3 regions of the Brucella sp. NBRC 12950 genome follow, and region 1 is predicted to be linked to each of the others. Evidence: predicted binding sites of a transcription regulator. Region 1 holds the regulator's gene; each other region holds the start of a gene.

Region 1 (5,713 bases):
GTATTTGTGCCGGAATCATAGACTGCGGCAGCACACCAGGAAGAGGCGGTATCGAGGGCGAGTATCTTCATGTGCCATCGGGTAAATCAGAAATCGTCCTGCGACAAGCGAAACACATAAAACCGGCTAAATTTGCAGCTGTTTTCAGGAACAAAACTTTGTGCGGAACGTTTTTATGCTGGATGCGGGGCGGATACCATTTACCGTATCCCAAGACCGGCCTTTTATTGAGATCTGGCGAGACCGGTTTTTTTAGAGAAACAAATCTGTTTTTCATCGGTGATATCCCAATCACCGAAAACAAGCCGGATCGCGCAAAGGATATGAGGATAAAATGTCCAAGAAGTCGATGCATGCAACCCGCAACGATCTTCCCTCCAATACAAAGACCACGATGATCGCGCTGCTGAATGAAAATCTGGCCGCGACAATCGACCTTGCCCTCATCACCAAGCAGGCTCACTGGAACCTCAAGGGACCGCAATTTATCGCCGTGCATGAATTGCTCGACACGTTCCGCACTGACCTCGACGAGCATGTCGATACCATCGCCGAACGTGCCGTACAGCTTGGCGGAACCGCCTATGGTACGACACAGGTTGTCGCGAAAGACTCCAAGCTTGAGGCTTATCCGACCGACATTTACGCTGTTCATGATCATCTGGCAGCGCTGATCGAACGCTATGGCGATGTTGCAAATCTCGTACGCCAGTCGATCAAAGATGCAGATGAAGCAGGTGACGACACCACGGCGGATATTTTCACCGCCGCCTCGCGCAGCCTCGACAAGTCGCTGTGGTTCCTAGAAGCCCACGTTCAGGAAAAGAACTGATTTTGGTGTTCTGAGAATACGAATAAGGCCGGGAAATTTCCCGGCCTTATTTTTATCAGTTGGCCCATTCGCCGCCACGCATGACAGGCTCTCTGCTGCCATCTGCATTAACCCCATCGACATCAATCTTGTCGGAACCGATCATCCAGTCAATGTGAATGAGGCTTGAATTACCACCCTGTGCTGCAATCTGTTCAGGTGTAAGCTTTGCACCATCGATAAAGCATTTCGAATAGCACTGGCCGAGCGCGATGTGGCTCGCAGCATTTTCATCAAACAGCGTATTATAGAACAGAAGCCCGCTCTGCGAAATTGGCGAGGAGTGCGGAACCAGCGCCACTTCACCCAGACGACGTGCGCCTTCGTCCGTATCCAGTACCTTGTTGAGTACTTCTTCGCCACGGCTTGCCTTGGCTTCGACAATGCGTCCACCTTCAAAGCGCACGGAAATATTGTCGATCAGTGTGCCCTGATGCGACAGCGGCTTGGTACTCGATACATGCCCCTCGACGCGCAGCGCATGTGGTGTGGTGAATACTTCCTCGGTCGGGATATTCGGGTTGCAGGTTATGCCGTTCTTGGCCGTCGATGCGCCGCCATGCCATTCATGGCCATCGGCAAGACCGACCGTCAGGTCTGTGCCCGGTCCCTTAAAATGCAGCGCGCTGTAGGCTTTGCCGTTGAGGAAACGCGTGCGGGTGCGCAATGCTGCATTGTGCGCGGCCCATGCACCGACCGGATCGTCCACATCAACGCGGGAAGCAGCAAATATAGCATCGGCCAGCTTGCGGGTCGCAACGTCTTCTGCGTCATCTGGGAACATCAGCTTCGCCCATTCCGGGTTCGGGTAGGAAACGATATTCCAGTTGATGTCGAAACCTGCGATTTTTTCGAGCGCTGGCTGATAGGCCTTGGAGTTGGCGCGATTGGCGCGCGAAACCTTTGACGCATCCTGCGAGGACAACAGCATCGGATTATCAGCGGCGATGGCGAGACGTGCTGCGCCATTGGCATAGGCCTTGGCCATGCCTTCATAAAGCCAGCCAGCCGCACGATCAAAGCTCTCATCCGATGCATTTTCATAACGCGCCAGCGCAATTGCATCATCGGAGAAGAATGGCGTTACGACGCCTGCACCAGCCTTATAGGCGTGTTTCGCGATCAAACGCACCAGCGGCAGCGCAACGACAGGTGCGGTGATGACAAGGTCCTGACCTTCGCGCAATTGCAGCCCGACGCGCACAGCGACTTCGGCCAGACGTTCGAGTTTTACCGGATCGATGACGGGAGCGTTATTGTCATGTGCCATATGGCTGCAAGCCTCGTGTTTGAAAGAATCAGCGGCAGTTTAGAGCGCTTTTCAATCTGATTGCACCAGATAAGCGCCCCAATCTCTTTTTGGCGCACATCGTGTCTGAAAACTGCGCCGCACTTTTCAGGATGCGCTGGGCAAGATGACTTAATTTCACCACGCTTTTTCTCGCCACTGCGCTATATTTAGATCGCGGTCGATAGAAACTTTTACTCAATGAGAGCAACGGCTATGAAGAAAAGCGTGCTTATTATCCTTGGTCTGGCGGGCTTGGTTGCAGGCTGTCAAACTATGACACCCGAACAGCGCCGCGCAGCAGACGAACAGACCTGCCGCAGCTATGGTTTCAAACAAAAATCCGATGCGTTTTCCAACTGCCTGTTGCAGCTTGATCTTGACCGCCGTGCGGATCGTCGTGCCTGGCAGAACAAACCTGATTTCTATGATATGCCCATGGTTATCTATCAGCCTGTTTATCGACCCGTACCAGTGCAGGCAAAATAATAAAAAAGCGCCCTTTCGGGCGCTTTTTTGTGCTTAAGTCAGCTTTTAAAGTGGTAATTCCGGTCGTTCCTGCGACAGAAGCATCGCGCCGATTGCATCGACATGCTTCTTATCGGCGGTATAGCCGAGAGATACATTTTCCGCAGCCGGAGCCGTTTCATCGAATGTCGGCTGATAGCTTGCCACCTGTGTCATAACCGGCTTTTCCGCTGGTTTGACAGGCAGAGCAGCCAAACGATCACCACGAGCCTGTGGGCCGACGCCGCCATTCTGCTGGGTTTCTGTCGTCTTCGCTGCTTCAGCCAATGCAACCTGCACTGTTGGCTGTGCCTGCGGAACAGTCGCATCCTGCTGATCGGTTACGTTGTAGAACGGACCTTCAGGCATGGATGGTGCCTGTGGAGTAGAAGCATAGGCCAGATTGTACGGGGTCTGTGGAACCGGATTTTCCAGTTCGCCATCGCGACCACGCTTTTCGTAGAAGGAGTTTCCGCCAGCAACCAGCACGTAATGCATGTTGCGGTAAGGGAACTTCAAGCCAGCCGTGTGGAAGAACATCGAGTTCTTCAGCGATGGATGACGCTTGCCCTTAAGAACAGCATCGGCTGTTGCCTGAACGTCAGGCATAGCCTTTGAATTCATCTTGCGTGTCAGAACGCCGGGCGCAAACTGGTTCTTCTGACCAACAACGCCGCAGATCGTATCCGGATAGCTACCCGAAGCGAGACGGTTCATCACAACCGTACCAACGGCCATCAGACCATCGGGGCTTGAACGGTTGGATTCGAAGAACATCGCACGTTCGAGGCATTCGCGGTCTTTGGCGGTGTATGTGAAAGTCTTGACGCCATTGACTGTCTTGACGTGGCTAGCCGCCGCCGTCTTTTCGGTTTTGGTTTTGGTCGTACCACTGGTCGTCGTGCAACCCGTCACCAAAAATGGCGCAACCAGCAGCCCTAGAATAACGGGCAATTTCCATTTCGAAGCGCGCGTCAACGGCTCAGTCTCATAGTTAGGACCCTTAACTGATCCAACCTGGCCTCCGCCCCGCAAAAGGCGTTTGAAACCTGGCTGTGGTGCCACCGCATAAAACTATGCAGCAGATTTGAACTAACAGAGCAGCCTTTGCACATCCTTCTAAGATGCCCGGCGCTCCAGCCAAATAGAACGAAAATCATAAAATAAACGTTCTGCTGTCACTCATTGCATTCAAGGTTTTAGAATTTTTAGGCCAAAAAAAGGCGAATGGTCAAATTCCAAAAGTCATGACACCTCCAAAACAGAGGCAGATTGAACCCGAATCCAGAGCTTAATTTTCCCCACAAACCCCTTAAATTTATTAACAAATCCTTAACGTGATTTAGCAAATCTTATAAGTTATTGATTTAACGCGATTCAATTTGCTGAAATACAGGCCACATCACTGCCTTATTTCGCCGATGTTTCAAGATTTTACGCAAGCGTCTTTTTAAGCTTTTTCGATGCTGCTTTTGACCTCGATTTCGCCGGCTCTTCAACTTTGTCACGATCATTGTAACATCGTGTGATACTGGCCGTTTTGGCACGTTGTGGATATTGAATTCCGAATCGGAAGGTTGGAACTGAGTCGTAACGTTCTTGCCGAATATGCAAAACGGCCCGTCGCATTTTCAGCAACGAGCCGCTTGTATAGGGTTCTGCAAATCGAGATTTGGTTATCCGAATGAGTATCCAGCACCGCGTACCGTGCGGATAGGATCAAGCGCGCGACCAACATTAATTGCCTTGCGAAGACGTCCGACATGCACGTCGACTGTTCTATCATCGACATAAATGTCTGGCCCCCAGACGCCATCAAGCAACTGGCTGCGCGAGAAGACACGGCCCGGCGACATCATGAAATATTCGAGCAGGCGGAATTCTGTCGGTCCGAGACGGACTTCCTTTTCCTTGCGATAGACGCGATGCTGCTGGCGGTCGAGAACAAGATCGCCGACTTTCAGCACATGCGACAGGACACTCGGATTGGCGCGACGGAGCATGGCTTTGACGCGAGCCAGCAATTCCGGTGTCGAAAAAGGTTTGACGACATAATCATCGGCACCCACGCTCAGGCCACGAACGCGTTCGCTTTCTTCACCGCGTGCGGTCAACATGATGATCGGCAGGCGCTCTGTTTCCGGCCACTGGCGCAGACGGCGGCACAGCTCGATCCCGGAAACACCAGGGAGCATCCAGTCCAGAATAAGAAGATCCGGCACATTTTCACGAAGTGCGATTTCGGCTTCATCGCCGCGCAGCATCGCGTCAACCTGATACCCCTCGGCTTCGAGGTTATAACGCAGGAGTACACTCAGGGCTTCTTCGTCTTCAACCACAGCAATCTTGGGTGCCTGTGACATCCAGTATTTCCTATCCAAAATTTAGAGCGCCTGTGATCCGACTAAATTGGATCATGCTCTAAGCACTTGTTTTTATCGCATATACTTCCCAAAATCGCTTCGCACTTTTTGGGATGCGCTTGAGGCAGCGGAAGATACAAGCCCCCGATCGACCGCGTGCCGTCGCGTTTTTCATATTCATGCAGGCATCTGGACCGCACGAATGCGGTGCCAGATGTTCTTAGGATTTACGCGCCTCGTCCACGACGATACCGTGGCTCAGGTCTTCTTTTGGGCGCTCCGCAGGCATTTGCAGACCGGTCACGATGTAATAGACCGTCTCAGCAATGTTGGTTGCGTGATCGCCAATGCGCTCGATGTTCTTTGCGCAAAACAGAAGATGCGTGCAGGCGGAAATGTTGCGCGGATCTTCCATCATGTAGGTCAACAACTCGCGGAACAGCGAAGTGTACATCGAGTCAATTTCGTCATCGCGGTCGCGAACGACGTTGATCTGCTGTACCGAGCGCGTTGCATAGGCATCGAGCACGTCTTTGAGTTGGGTGAGTGCCAGCTCAGCCAAGGTTTCAAGGCCGCGATAGAGCTTGACCGGCTGGCGCGATTCCGAAACCGCAGCAACGCGCTTAGCAATATTTTTGCCAAGATCGCCAACGCGCTCCAGATCGGCAGAGATACGGATCGAGC
Region 2 (5,713 bases), on a different contig from region 1:
GTACATATTCGATGATGACTGGTTCTTCACCGCTGGCACGGATGATTGCCAACGTATTGCGCGAAGTGCCGCATTTCGGGTTGTGAAAAATAGTCACTGTCATCGGCGTCTTCCTGCCTGAATTAGTTACAGAATAATTCCTTAAACTTGAATCAGTTTAAGGTAAAACTATGCTGTAAATATAAAGTGTTAGAGCGACTTTTGTGCGCCAAAAAGGGCGCACGGCGCACTCGTGGATTGAGTTTGTCGTTTGAATCCCGGCTGACACTTATGCTGAGCAAATGTTAGAATCAGACCACCAGTGCGTGATTAAAGCCGCTTCTGGGCCGCTTTTAGCAGTATCTGAATTAGTATGATCTAGTTCATGTCATTCATCTGAGGATCGCCGGGATAAGTCTCGATTGAGAATTCCATATTGTCGGCAGAGAACCGGGTGAGCGAATATTGGATCGGTTCCCCATCTGTGTTCACATTGATAGCTTTGGCTGTCAGCACAATGGCGCCTGGCGAAAGTTTCAAATGTTTCAGATCATCCGAATCTGCATGTCGGGCGGATATGATTGTCGATTTGCGGAAATAATCCGTAAGACCTGCTTTTCTGAAAGCCACGGTGACAGAACCACTCTCTGCATAGTCCGTGGTGATTTCCGGAAATTTTTCGGCGCTGATCCAAAGTGTAGCGCGCGACACAGGGCGTCCGTCGGCACTGTGTAAGGTTTCCAGTTGCGTAACAGGTGAACCGATCTCAATCGCAAGAGCTTCGGCTATGTCTTGAGAAGCGGGCACTGTGTCGGAAGCGAGCAATGCGCCCTTCATGTCTCGTACCTGCGAAGCCAGCGATTGCGAAATACGCGTGCGGCGCCCGATCTGGTAGGTAAGGCGTTTTGCATTGGCGACAAAAGTGCCGCGTCCTTGTTCCGCGCGCAGGACGCCTTCCTGCGTAAGAGCCGCAATTGCGCTGCGCACGGTATGGCGATTGACGCCAAATCGCTCTGCCAGGTCCATTTCGGCTGGCATACGCGCGCCCGTAGCAAGTTTCCCGGCCATGATGTCGCCGCGTATCTCGTCGGCAATCTGCCGCCAGATGGCTACACCGCTGTTTCTCTCAATCCGTCCGCTCTTTTTCATCTGCGCCTTTGTCATCAATTGTCATCGTCCTGTCATTGGCAGGGTGTATCCATTCTGGTATTGTATAGTTGTCTATATGAATAGACAATTAAGGCGATCAAGTCAACCGGATTAGATAGGTCGGATAAGCTCATGAACACGACGGGGCATACTACGCGGCACAGCACAGTTGAAAGTGGAGGTGGCTCCACCGCTGGAAGCAATTTGGCGCCGGATGCAACGCAGGCAGCACGTCAAGCAGCACGTCAGGCCAGTATGGCGCTTCTCGCTCGCGCAAGCGGCGAAGAATTGAAAACGTTCTGGCAGAACTGGGCAGACAAGCCTGAATTTGAAGTTTTGCGTGGTCCGGAAACCGGGCTGGTTATGATGCGCGGTCGTATTGGCGGTGGCGGTGCTCCGTTCAATGTTGGCGAAGCAACCGTCACCCGCGCAACTGTTCGTCTGGCGAATGGCTCGGTTGGGCACTCCTATGCGCTGGGACGTGATCAGGAAAAGGCGAAGCTCGCTGCATTGTTTGACGCGCTTTGGCTCGATGAGGCCACCCGCGATGCGATCGAAAGCAGCGTGCTCAACGCATTGCGTGGTCGTGTCGATACTGCAGATGCAAAACGGCGCGGCGAAGCTGCTGCCACGAAGGTCGATTTCTTCACAATGGTTCGGGGAGACAACTGATGCTCCATTCTTCTTCTGCATTTGAAGGCGGACTGGCTGATCCAGTCAATGAAGCGCAGTCGGCGTTTCATGCAGTCATGCACGCAATGGCCAATCCTGGTCGTATCCATTCGCTGCCTAGTGCGGCTGTGCCATCAAAGCCGCTTACGCCTGAGCTTGGCCTGATCGCAGCAACGCTTCTTGATCACGACGCAAGCGTCTGGGTCGATGCTGAAATTGCAGCCAATCAGGACGCAACGGCATGGCTGACATTCCATACCGGTGCACCAATCGTCGGCGATCAGTCGAAAGCGCAGTTCGCACTTGTAACGGATGCGCAATCGTTGCCGGCACTTGCTTCCTTCGCGCAGGGAGACCCTGAATTTCCGGATCGTTCGACGACTGTTGTTCTAGCAGTTTCGTCTTTGACGAGCGGGCAGGGTTTCAGCCTCAAAGGCCCGGGCATCAAGGATGAAACTGTGCTGACCGTTGATGGTTTGCCGCAGGATTTTGCTGCGCAATGGCGTGAAAATGGCGCGTTGTTTCCGCTGGGCATAGATCTGGTGCTTGTCGCTGATGGCAAAGTCGCAGGGCTTCCCCGCACCACGCGTATAGCAAGTTTGGAGGATTGATCCATGTATGTTGCTGTAAAGGGCGGTGAAACCGCCATCCGCAATGCCCACCGTCTGCTTGATGATCGCCGTCGTGGCGACCGCTCGGTTCCGGCGTTGCGTCTTGACCAAATTGCCGAACAGCTGGGTCTCGCCGTTGATCGCGTCATGGCCGAAGGTTCGCTTTATGACCGAGAACTCGCAGCACTTGCCGTGCGCCAGTCGCGGGGCGATCTGATTGAGGCAATCTTTCTGGTTCGTGCCTACCGCACAACCCTGCCGCGTTTCGGCTATTCGCTACCACTTGAGACCGCGAATATGCTGATCGAACGTCGCATTTCGGCCACCTATAAAGATCTGCCCGGCGGGCAGCTGTTGGGACCGACATTTGACTACACGCATCGTCTGCTTGATCCGGAACTGGCGGGTGATGTCAGTGTTCCCGAGCCGGAAGTGCGTGCGACTGAGCCTGAAGAAACGCCACGCGTGACCGATATTCTCGGTGTCAACGGCATGATCGAAGAAGACGGTGCGATGCCGGAGGGGCATGAGCCGGGCGATCTTACCCGCGAACCTTGGACGTTCCCGATGCCGCGTGATCTGCGCTTGCAGGCTTTGGCGCGCGGTGATGAAGGCTTCCTGCTGGCGCTGGGTTATTCCACGCAACGCGGTTATGGCAACACGCATCCATTTGTCGGTGAAATCCGCATTGGCGAGGTGGAGGTTGAGTTTGATGTGCCTGAGCTCGGCTTTGCCGTTTCGCTTGGCCGTGTTCAGCTGACCGAATGCCAGATGGTGAGCCAGTTCAAAGGCTCGTCCAAGCAGGCACCACAATTCACCCGTGGCTACGGTCTGGTGTTCGGACAAAGCGAGCGCAAAGCCATGTCGATGTCGCTTTGCGACCGGGCGCTGCGTGTCCGCGAATTCGATGCGGATGTGACAGCACCCGCGCAGGACGAAGAATTCGTCATTTCCCATTCCGACAATGTGCAGTCGACGGGCTTCGTAGAGCATCTGAAATTGCCCCATTACGTGGACTTTCAGGCTGAGCTCGATCTAATCCGCCGTATGCGTGCGGAATATGAACAAGCGAACAACGAGACTGAAGTTTTGGCAACCGAAGCAGCAGCCAATAACGGCACAGGCAAGGAAGCAGCAGCCAATATTGCCGCAGGCAAGGAAGCAGCAGAATGAGCGATCTAGCCAATTACAATTTCGCCTATCTGGACGAGCAGACAAAGCGGATGATCCGTCGTGCTATCCTGAAAGCCATTGCTATTCCGGGCTATCAGGTTCCGTTCGCAAGCCGTGAAATGCCGATGCCTTATGGCTGGGGCACAGGCGGTGTGCAGGTGACGGCGGCAATTCTCGGTCAGGATGATGTACTCAAAGTTATCGATCAGGGCGCTGATGATACGACCAATGCCGTTTCCATCCGGGCATTCTTCCAGAAAACTGCAGATGTTGCCGTGACCACCCATACGGGTGAGGCGACTATCATCCAGACACGTCACCGCATTCCGGAATATCCGCTGACTGAAGGGCAGGTGATTGTCTATCAGGTGCCAATTCCTGAGCCGCTGCGTTTTCTGGAACCGCGTGAAACCGAAACGCGCAAGATGCACGCGCTTGCCGAATATGGCCTCATGCATGTGAAGCTTTACGAGGATATCGCGCGCCATGGCCATATCGCCAAGACCTATGATTATCCGGTGATGATCGAAGGGCGCTATGTCATGGCACCGTCGCCGACGCCCAAGTTCGACAATCCAAAGATGCATATGTCGCCAGCTTTGCAGCTGTTTGGTGCCGGTCGTGAAAAGCGCATCTATGCCGTACCGCCTTATACGGATGTCGTGAGCCTCGATTTCGAGGATCATCCATTTGAAGTGCAGAAATTCAAACAGCCTTGCGCATTGTGTGGCGCACGCGGCGTCTATCTGGACGAAGTCGTGCTCGATGACCGTGGCGGCTCGATGTTTGTCTGCTCCGATACCGATTATTGTGAAGATCGTCAGGCGAATGGCCACTTTGGTCATCTGGCAGCGAACAATGAGGCCGCAGCCAAGGGAGCCCTGAAATGAGTATTGAAATGAGCGTCGAACCTCTGCTGAAAGTCAGCAATCTCTCGAAGTTTTATGGCAGTCGTCGCGGTTGCGCGGATATCGATTTCTCGCTGTGGCCGGGCGAAGTGCTGGCCATCGTCGGTGAATCGGGTTCGGGCAAGACGACTTTGCTCAACTGTCTGGCGACACGTCTGGAACCGACATCGGGCAGCGTGGAATATCGAATGCGTGATGGCGAGTTCCGCGATCTTTACAAGATCGGAGAGGCTGAACGCCGCTTTCTGATGCGTACCGACTGGGGCTTCGTGCATCAGAATCCTTCGGACGGTCTGCGCATGACAGTTTCGGCGGGTGCCAATGTCGGTGAACGGCTGATGGCTGTTGGCGAGCGCCATTATGGCAATATTCGCAACACGGCAACTGAATGGCTCGGACGTGTCGAAATCGCTGCTGACCGCATCGACGACCAGCCCCGCGCTTTCTCCGGCGGTATGCGTCAGCGTCTGCAGATTGCGCGCAATCTCGTCACAGCGCCGCGTCTTGTTTTCATGGATGAACCGACTGGCGGTCTCGACGTGTCCGTGCAGGCACGTCTTCTCGACCTGCTGCGCGGTTTGGTGAGCGATCTCGGCCTTTCGGTTGTCATCGTGACCCACGACCTCGCAGTGGCGCGTCTTCTGTCCCATCGCATCATGGTCATGAAAGACGGCCATATTGTCGAACAGGGCCTGACAGACCGCGTTCTGGATGACCCGCAAGCGCCTTACACGCAGCTGCTCGTGTCGTCTATTCTGCAGGTTTAGTAAATTAAAACAGATGTTTGCAGCGTGTTGTTCGTAAATTAGCGAAACTTCATGCGTGAGGTGAGAAATGACACAAGTTAGAACATCCTCTCCGCTGGCCGTGTCGGGTCTGGCGAAGACGTTCACGATGCATTTGCAGGGTGGCATTCAGTTGCCAGTCGTAAGTGGCGTGGACTTCAATCTGGAAGCAGGCGAATGCGCCGTGCTTGGCGGACCTTCCGGTGCTGGTAAAAGCTCCATTCTCAAGATGGTTTATGGCAACTACGCCGTGAATGCAGGTTCTATCCTCATTCGTCACGAAGACCGTATGGTGGATCTGGCAACAGCCGATCCGCGCGAAGTGCTGGCCGTTCGGCGTGATACGATTGGTTATGTCAGCCAGTTCCTGCGCACATTGCCGCGCGTGGCGGCAATCGATGTCGTTGCGGAGCCATTGGTGGCTCGTGGTGTTGAT
Region 3 (5,713 bases), on a different contig from region 1:
TGGATGGATGAGTATGGCTCAGGACGCCGAGGCACTGATCGAAAGACGCAAGCTGCGTAGAAAGCTGACCGTATGGCGCATCGCATTTCTGCTTCTGCTGGCAGTACTCATTGCCGCCATTGCGTCCTACTCCATGCGCGGCCCTAATTTTGCGACACCTCACGTTGCAAAGGTTCGCATCGAAGGCACGATTTTTGAGAATGAAGAGCTTATCAAGCGCCTCAACAAGATTGCCGATGACGATGCTGTCAAAGGCGTGATCCTTATTCTCGATTCACCGGGCGGCACCACCGTTGGCGGCGAATCAATCTATGAAGCCGTGCGCAAAATCGCCAAGAAGAAGCCTGTTGTAACGCAGGTTGGTACGCTTGCAGCATCGGCTGGCTACATGATTGCCAGCGCGTCCGACCACATTATTGCGCGCCAGACCTCCATCGTCGGGTCAATCGGCGTGCTGTTCCAATATCCCGACCTTTCAAAGCTTCTTGATACAATTGGCGTGAAGGTCGAGACGATCAAATCTTCGCCACTCAAGGCAGAACCGAATTATTTCAGCCCTGCAAGCGATGAAGCCAAAAACATGATCCGCAATATGATCATGGATTCTTATGACTGGTTTGTCGGAATTGTTCAGGAACGCCGCTCTTTCACGCATGAGGAAGCGCTGGCCCTGGCCAATGGCGCGGTCTTTACCGGCCGTCAGGCACTGGACAAGAAACTGATTGACGGACTTGGCGGCGAGGAAGAGGCTGTTGCGTGGCTCACCAGCAAGGGCGTATCCAAGGATTTGCCCAAGCTTGAATGGAAAGCAGTCAGCAATGACACCGGTTTTTCGCTGCGTGATCTGATAATTCATGCCGGTGCGCGCCTACTTGGCGTGCCACAGGAAGCCAATGGTATGTTAAAGGAAATTGCCAAAGACCGTATCTTCCTTGACGGACTTCTTTCGGTTTGGCACGTTGACGGAACGCCGGGTGTCACTCCGGCAAATAAATGAGTCCTTTCACCGGACAAGAGAAACACAGGGGTTTAAAGCCGTGATCAAATCGGAACTCGTTCAGGTTATCGCCAGCCGTAATCCGCATCTTTTCCAGCGCGATGTCGAAAACATCGTCGGCGCGGTTTTTGAAGAGATCACCAATGCCCTTGCTGATGGCAACCGCGTCGAATTGCGCGGCTTTGGCGCTTTCTCGGTAAAAAATCGCCCGGCCCGCAGCGGCCGCAATCCACGTACCGGCGATACGGTGGATGTTGAAGAAAAGTGGGTGCCATTCTTCAAGACTGGCAAGGAACTGCGTGACCGCCTCAACGGCGCCATCTGATCCATCATGGTGGCAAAGCGCGTCATAACGATTGTTATTCTGGTGCCGTTGGCGGTCATTCTAATCGCCCTTTCGGTGGCCAATCGCGAAACGATTGGCCTGACAATTGATCCGTTCAACCCCGGAAATCCAGCACTGACCTATCAGGCTCCGCTGTTTATCTGGCTGTTTGGTGCGCTTATCCTCGGTGCTTTGATCGGCGCTGCCGTCACCTGGCTTACGCAGGGCAAGCATCGCCGTCGCGAGCGACGCTACAAAAAAGAAGCCTCACAGCTTCTCGAACGTGCGGAATCTGCCGAAAAGCGCCATGTGGCCAACACGGTTTCCAACGTCTGATAGCGACCGTTTTTCTTTTTCACTTTCGTTCTGGCGTCATTTGCCCTACCTAAACCCAAAATAAATCACGGAGTTTCGGGTGAAGGCGCCAAAAGGAAAAGGCAAAAAGCCAACGGGCGGTAAAGAGCAGCGCGGTTTTGGTCGCGCAAAGCACGACGAACCGCGCTCAGCTGCCAAACATGAGAGCAAGCCGGACAACAAGGCTTCGTTCTTCAAGAAGCCGCGTCCGCAATTTGCAAAAGCCACACCAAAGCCTGCTGAAGAAAAGCACATCGCAGCGCCTCAGCGCGAGATCAAAGCTTATCAGGGCGAGCGCCCGGGTGAACGCGCACCCGTCATCCTCGAAACAGAACCGTCCGACGATTATGCATTGCTCGACAGCGGTGATGGCCTCAAGCTTGAGCAATATGGTCCTTATCGCATTGTACGCCCGGAAGGTCAGGCGATCTGGCTCCCAAGCCTGCCGAAAAGCGAATGGGACAAGGCCGATGCCGTCTTTACCGGCAACACCGATGAAGAAGGCATGGGACGCTGGGCATTCCCGAAACTGCCGCTTGGTGAAACTCTGGGTGAAACATGGCCTATGCGGCATGACGGCATATCGTTTCATGGCCGCTTCACCTCGTTTCGCCATGTTGGCGTATTCCCGGAACAGGCCGCGCACTGGTCCTATATGGACAATCTGATCCGCGATGCCGCCAAGTCGGGCCGCACGGTGAAAGTGCTCAATCTGTTTGGTTATACCGGCGTTGCATCGCTCGTTGCAGCACGCGCAGGTGCCGAAGTCACCCATGTTGACGCTTCCAAAAAGGCGATCGTCTGGGCACGCGAAAATCAGGAGATGGCCGATCTTTCCGACAAGCCGATCCGCTGGATCTGCGAAGATGCTATGAAGTTTGTGCAGCGCGAAGAACGCCGCGGCAGCTTCTACGACATCATCCTGCTTGATCCGCCAGCCTATGGTCGTGGTCCGAACGGCGAAGTCTGGCAGTTGTTCGAACATCTGCCTGCAATGGTCGATACCTGTCGTTCCATTCTCACGCCAAACGCGCTGGCCGTCATTCTGACCGCCTATTCGATCCGCGCTTCCTTCTTCGCCATTCACGAGCTGGTGCGCGACCGTTTCACAGGTCTTGGCGGCACAGTCGAATCGGGCGAACTTATTCTTCGCGAACGTGCGAGCCAACGCGCACTTTCCACATCCATGTTCAGCCGCTGGGTAGCAAAATGAGCCGAAACGACGATTTCTCCAGAAGCGGCAATAATCAGACCGGATCACGCGTGGGCCAGGTGAAGGAAGTCACCAGCCTCACAAATCCGATTGTCAAAGACCTGCGCTCGCTGGCGCTGAAAAAATTCCGCGATCAGCAAGGTGTATTTCTTGCAGAAGGCCTGAAGCTTGTCATCGATGCCTTTGAACAGGATTGGCGCATCAAGACACTGGTATTTGCCAAATCCGGCAAAGGCAACAAGATGGTCGAGCAGGTTGCAGCACGCACTTTCGCCAAGGGCGGACTGGTGCTGGAAGTGACCGAAAAGATCATGGCTGCGATCACCCGCCGCGATAATCCGCAGATGGTGGTCGGCGTTTTCGAGCAGCAATATCAGCAGCTTGCAAACCTCAAGCCAAAAGGCAACGATGTTTACATAGCGCTTGATCGTGTGCGTGATCCCGGCAATCTCGGCACTGTTATCCGCACCGCCGATGCAGTTGGTGCGAAGGGTATCATCCTGATTGGCGACACCACCGATCCTTATTCGCTGGAAACTGTGCGCGCCACCATGGGCTCGGTCTTCTCGATGCCGCTCTATAAGACAACGGAAACCGAGTTTCTGAACTGGCGCAAAGGCTTTTCGGGTCTTCTCGTTGGCACGCATCTCAAAGGCGCTGTCGATTATCGCACGATCCCTTACGCCAAAAAGCCGGTTATTCTGATGATGGGCAATGAGCAGCAGGGTCTGCCGGAAACGCTTGCTGAAAGCTGCGACAAGCTCGCACGCATCCCGCAGGCAGGCCGTGCAGATTCGCTTAATCTGGCGATTGCCACCGGTGTCATGCTTTATGAAATCCGCCGCGAGGCACTCACTCTCGATGAAAGGTCCAGCGGATGAAGCGTCATGCGGTTTTGTCGTCGTTTCTCGTTGTCATTATCGCAGTCCTGATCGATCAGGGCGTTAAATATCTGGTCGAAACCCGCATGGGCTACGGGCAGCAGATTGATCTGTTGCCCTTCCTGGCACTCTTCCGCACGCATAATGAAGGCATCGCTTTTTCGATGTTGGCATGGCTGCACGATTGGGGACTGGTCGCAATCACCGCTGCCGTCATTCTTTTCGTGCTGTACCTCTGGTGGACCAATCCGGCCAATCGCGTTTTCGCCCGCTATGGTTTTGCACTTGTCGTGGGTGGCGCTATCGGCAATCTGATTGATCGCGTGATGCATGGCTATGTGGTCGATTATATCCTTTTCCACCTGCCGACATGGTCGTTTGCGGTCTTCAATCTCGCCGACACGTTCATCACCATCGGAGCGGCGCTAATCATTCTGGAAGAGTTTCTTGGCTGGCGGCGCGAGAAGAAGGCGGCGCGCTAAATCGCCAATCATTATTGGGATGCGCGTCGAAGCCGTCCCTATTTCCTGCTCGCCGATAGGCGGCTTGAACAGTTTCGGCCTTTCGCATAATTTGTAGCCGAGAATTTAAAAGCGATTTTAAGGGGATAAGGTTCGACAGCCTGAATTGACACATTGGTGACACGGTTCTGTCATCGTCGCGTAGCACTGAATCTGTACTGCTTCGGTTAGAATGGACGTCATGTCCACGCAACCAGGCCGTGGAAAAAGCGGAAACGGTTAGCATTTGCTGAAATACCAGCAAGCACACCGTTCAGGATTGCGTGAACAACAGGATCAGGAGCGAATCATCATGTCAGTACTGCTTGGAATGGACCAGCAAATCATTGATGATACGATCATGTCGGGCATAGAAGCACAACCATCGCTTTTCGCATCTGGAAGCGACCCTATCATTCTGGGACGCATCGGATCGCTGGAAGTAAGACTAGCAAACTCCCGCGACGCAATCGAAGCGGCGCAGGAATTGCGCTTTCGCGTCTTCTTCGAAGAAATGGGCGCCCGCAAGGAAACCATCGAAGAAGTTGAATTAAGAGACGCCGACCGTTTCGACGCCATCTGCGACCATCTTCTTGTTTATGATACCGCATTGCCCGTGCCTGAACATCAGCAGATCGTCGGCACCTATCGCTTGATGCGTAGTGATCAGGCCGAAAAGGCACTCGGTTTCTATTCAGCAGACGAATATGATGTGCAGCGTCTCGCACTTTCACGCCCAAACCTCAGACTTCTTGAGCTTGGCCGTTCCTGTGTGAAGGCTGAATATCGCTCCAAGCGCACGGTCGAGCTGTTGTGGCAGGGTGCATGGGCTTATTGCCGTCGTCATTCGATTGACGTGATGTTTGGCTGTGCATCGTTCCATGGTGCTGTGCCAGCCGCACATGCGCTGGGACTGTCGTTCCTGCATCAGAACTGCCGTGCAACGCCTGACTGGGATGTGCGCGCGCTGCCACATCGCTATCAGCCTATGGATTTGATGCCGAAGGAAGCGATCAACACCAAGGTTGCGTTGTTCTCAATGCCGCCACTGGTGAAGGGTTACTTGCGTCTTGGTGCCATGATTGGTGATGGCGCAGTGATCGATGAAGCTTTCGGCACGACCGATGTTTTCATCATCCTGCCGATTGAGCGCATTTCCAGCCGCTACATTACGTATTACGGCGCGGACGCTAACAGGTTTGTATAAAAGAAAAGGCGAAGCTCAGCTTCGCCTTTTCTAATTTCACGCCCTGCCAGCCAATTCCTTCAGCTTATAAACCAGTTCAAGCGCTTCACGCGGCGTCAGCTCATCGGGGCTGATCGCTGCCACAGCCTTTGCCAATTCGCTATCCTTTGCGGCAGCCTGTGGCTTGGGCTTTTCCTGTTGCAACACAACGGAGAACAACGGCAAATCATCAATCAACTTGTCGGCCTTACCAGATG

The links. Region 1 encodes PhoB, which activates phosphate uptake and scavenging genes when phosphate is short. Its sites were predicted from a motif close to TGTCATNNANCTGTCAT; they were not measured.
Region 2: phnF (phosphonate metabolism transcriptional regulator PhnF) is a predicted target of PhoB. The motif match lies at 1,148-1,164, and genes of this name have one in related genera.
Region 3: olsB (l-ornithine N(alpha)-acyltransferase) is a predicted target of PhoB. The motif match lies at 4,398-4,414, and genes of this name have one in related genera.

Annotation. Positions count from the first base shown of each region.
Region 1 covers NZ_BSQC01000004.1:168,811-174,523, forward strand. The annotation lists gene tsaB (tRNA (adenosine(37)-N6)-threonylcarbamoyltransferase complex dimerization subunit type 1 TsaB) at 1-71, opposite strand, end outside; gene dps (DNA starvation/stationary phase protection protein Dps) at 335-832, shown strand; gene QSJ70_RS08180 (aminopeptidase) at 888-2,141, opposite strand; gene QSJ70_RS08185 (hypothetical protein) at 2,376-2,648, shown strand; gene QSJ70_RS08190 (cell wall hydrolase) at 2,694-3,644, opposite strand; gene phoB (phosphate regulon transcriptional regulator PhoB) at 4,343-5,029, opposite strand; gene phoU (phosphate signaling complex protein PhoU) at 5,250-5,713, opposite strand, start outside.
Region 2 covers NZ_BSQC01000001.1:581,256-586,968, forward strand. The annotation lists gene arsC (arsenate reductase (glutaredoxin)) at 1-103, opposite strand, end outside; gene phnF (phosphonate metabolism transcriptional regulator PhnF) at 358-1,128, opposite strand; gene phnG (phosphonate C-P lyase system protein PhnG) at 1,261-1,800, shown strand; gene phnH (phosphonate C-P lyase system protein PhnH) at 1,800-2,411, shown strand; gene QSJ70_RS02820 (carbon-phosphorus lyase complex subunit) at 2,415-3,584, shown strand; gene QSJ70_RS02825 (alpha-D-ribose 1-methylphosphonate 5-phosphate C-P-lyase PhnJ) at 3,581-4,474, shown strand; gene phnK (phosphonate C-P lyase system protein PhnK) at 4,483-5,259, shown strand; gene phnL (phosphonate C-P lyase system protein PhnL) at 5,327-5,713, shown strand, end outside.
Region 3 covers NZ_BSQC01000008.1:37,793-43,505, reverse strand. The annotation lists gene sppA (signal peptide peptidase SppA) at 14-997, shown strand; gene QSJ70_RS14425 (integration host factor subunit beta) at 1,038-1,322, shown strand; gene QSJ70_RS14420 (lipopolysaccharide assembly protein LapA domain-containing protein) at 1,329-1,658, shown strand; gene QSJ70_RS14415 (RsmD family RNA methyltransferase) at 1,738-2,889, shown strand; gene QSJ70_RS14410 (TrmH family RNA methyltransferase) at 2,886-3,770, shown strand; gene lspA (signal peptidase II) at 3,767-4,252, shown strand; gene olsB (l-ornithine N(alpha)-acyltransferase) at 4,584-5,477, shown strand; gene mutS (DNA mismatch repair protein MutS) at 5,514-5,713, opposite strand, start outside.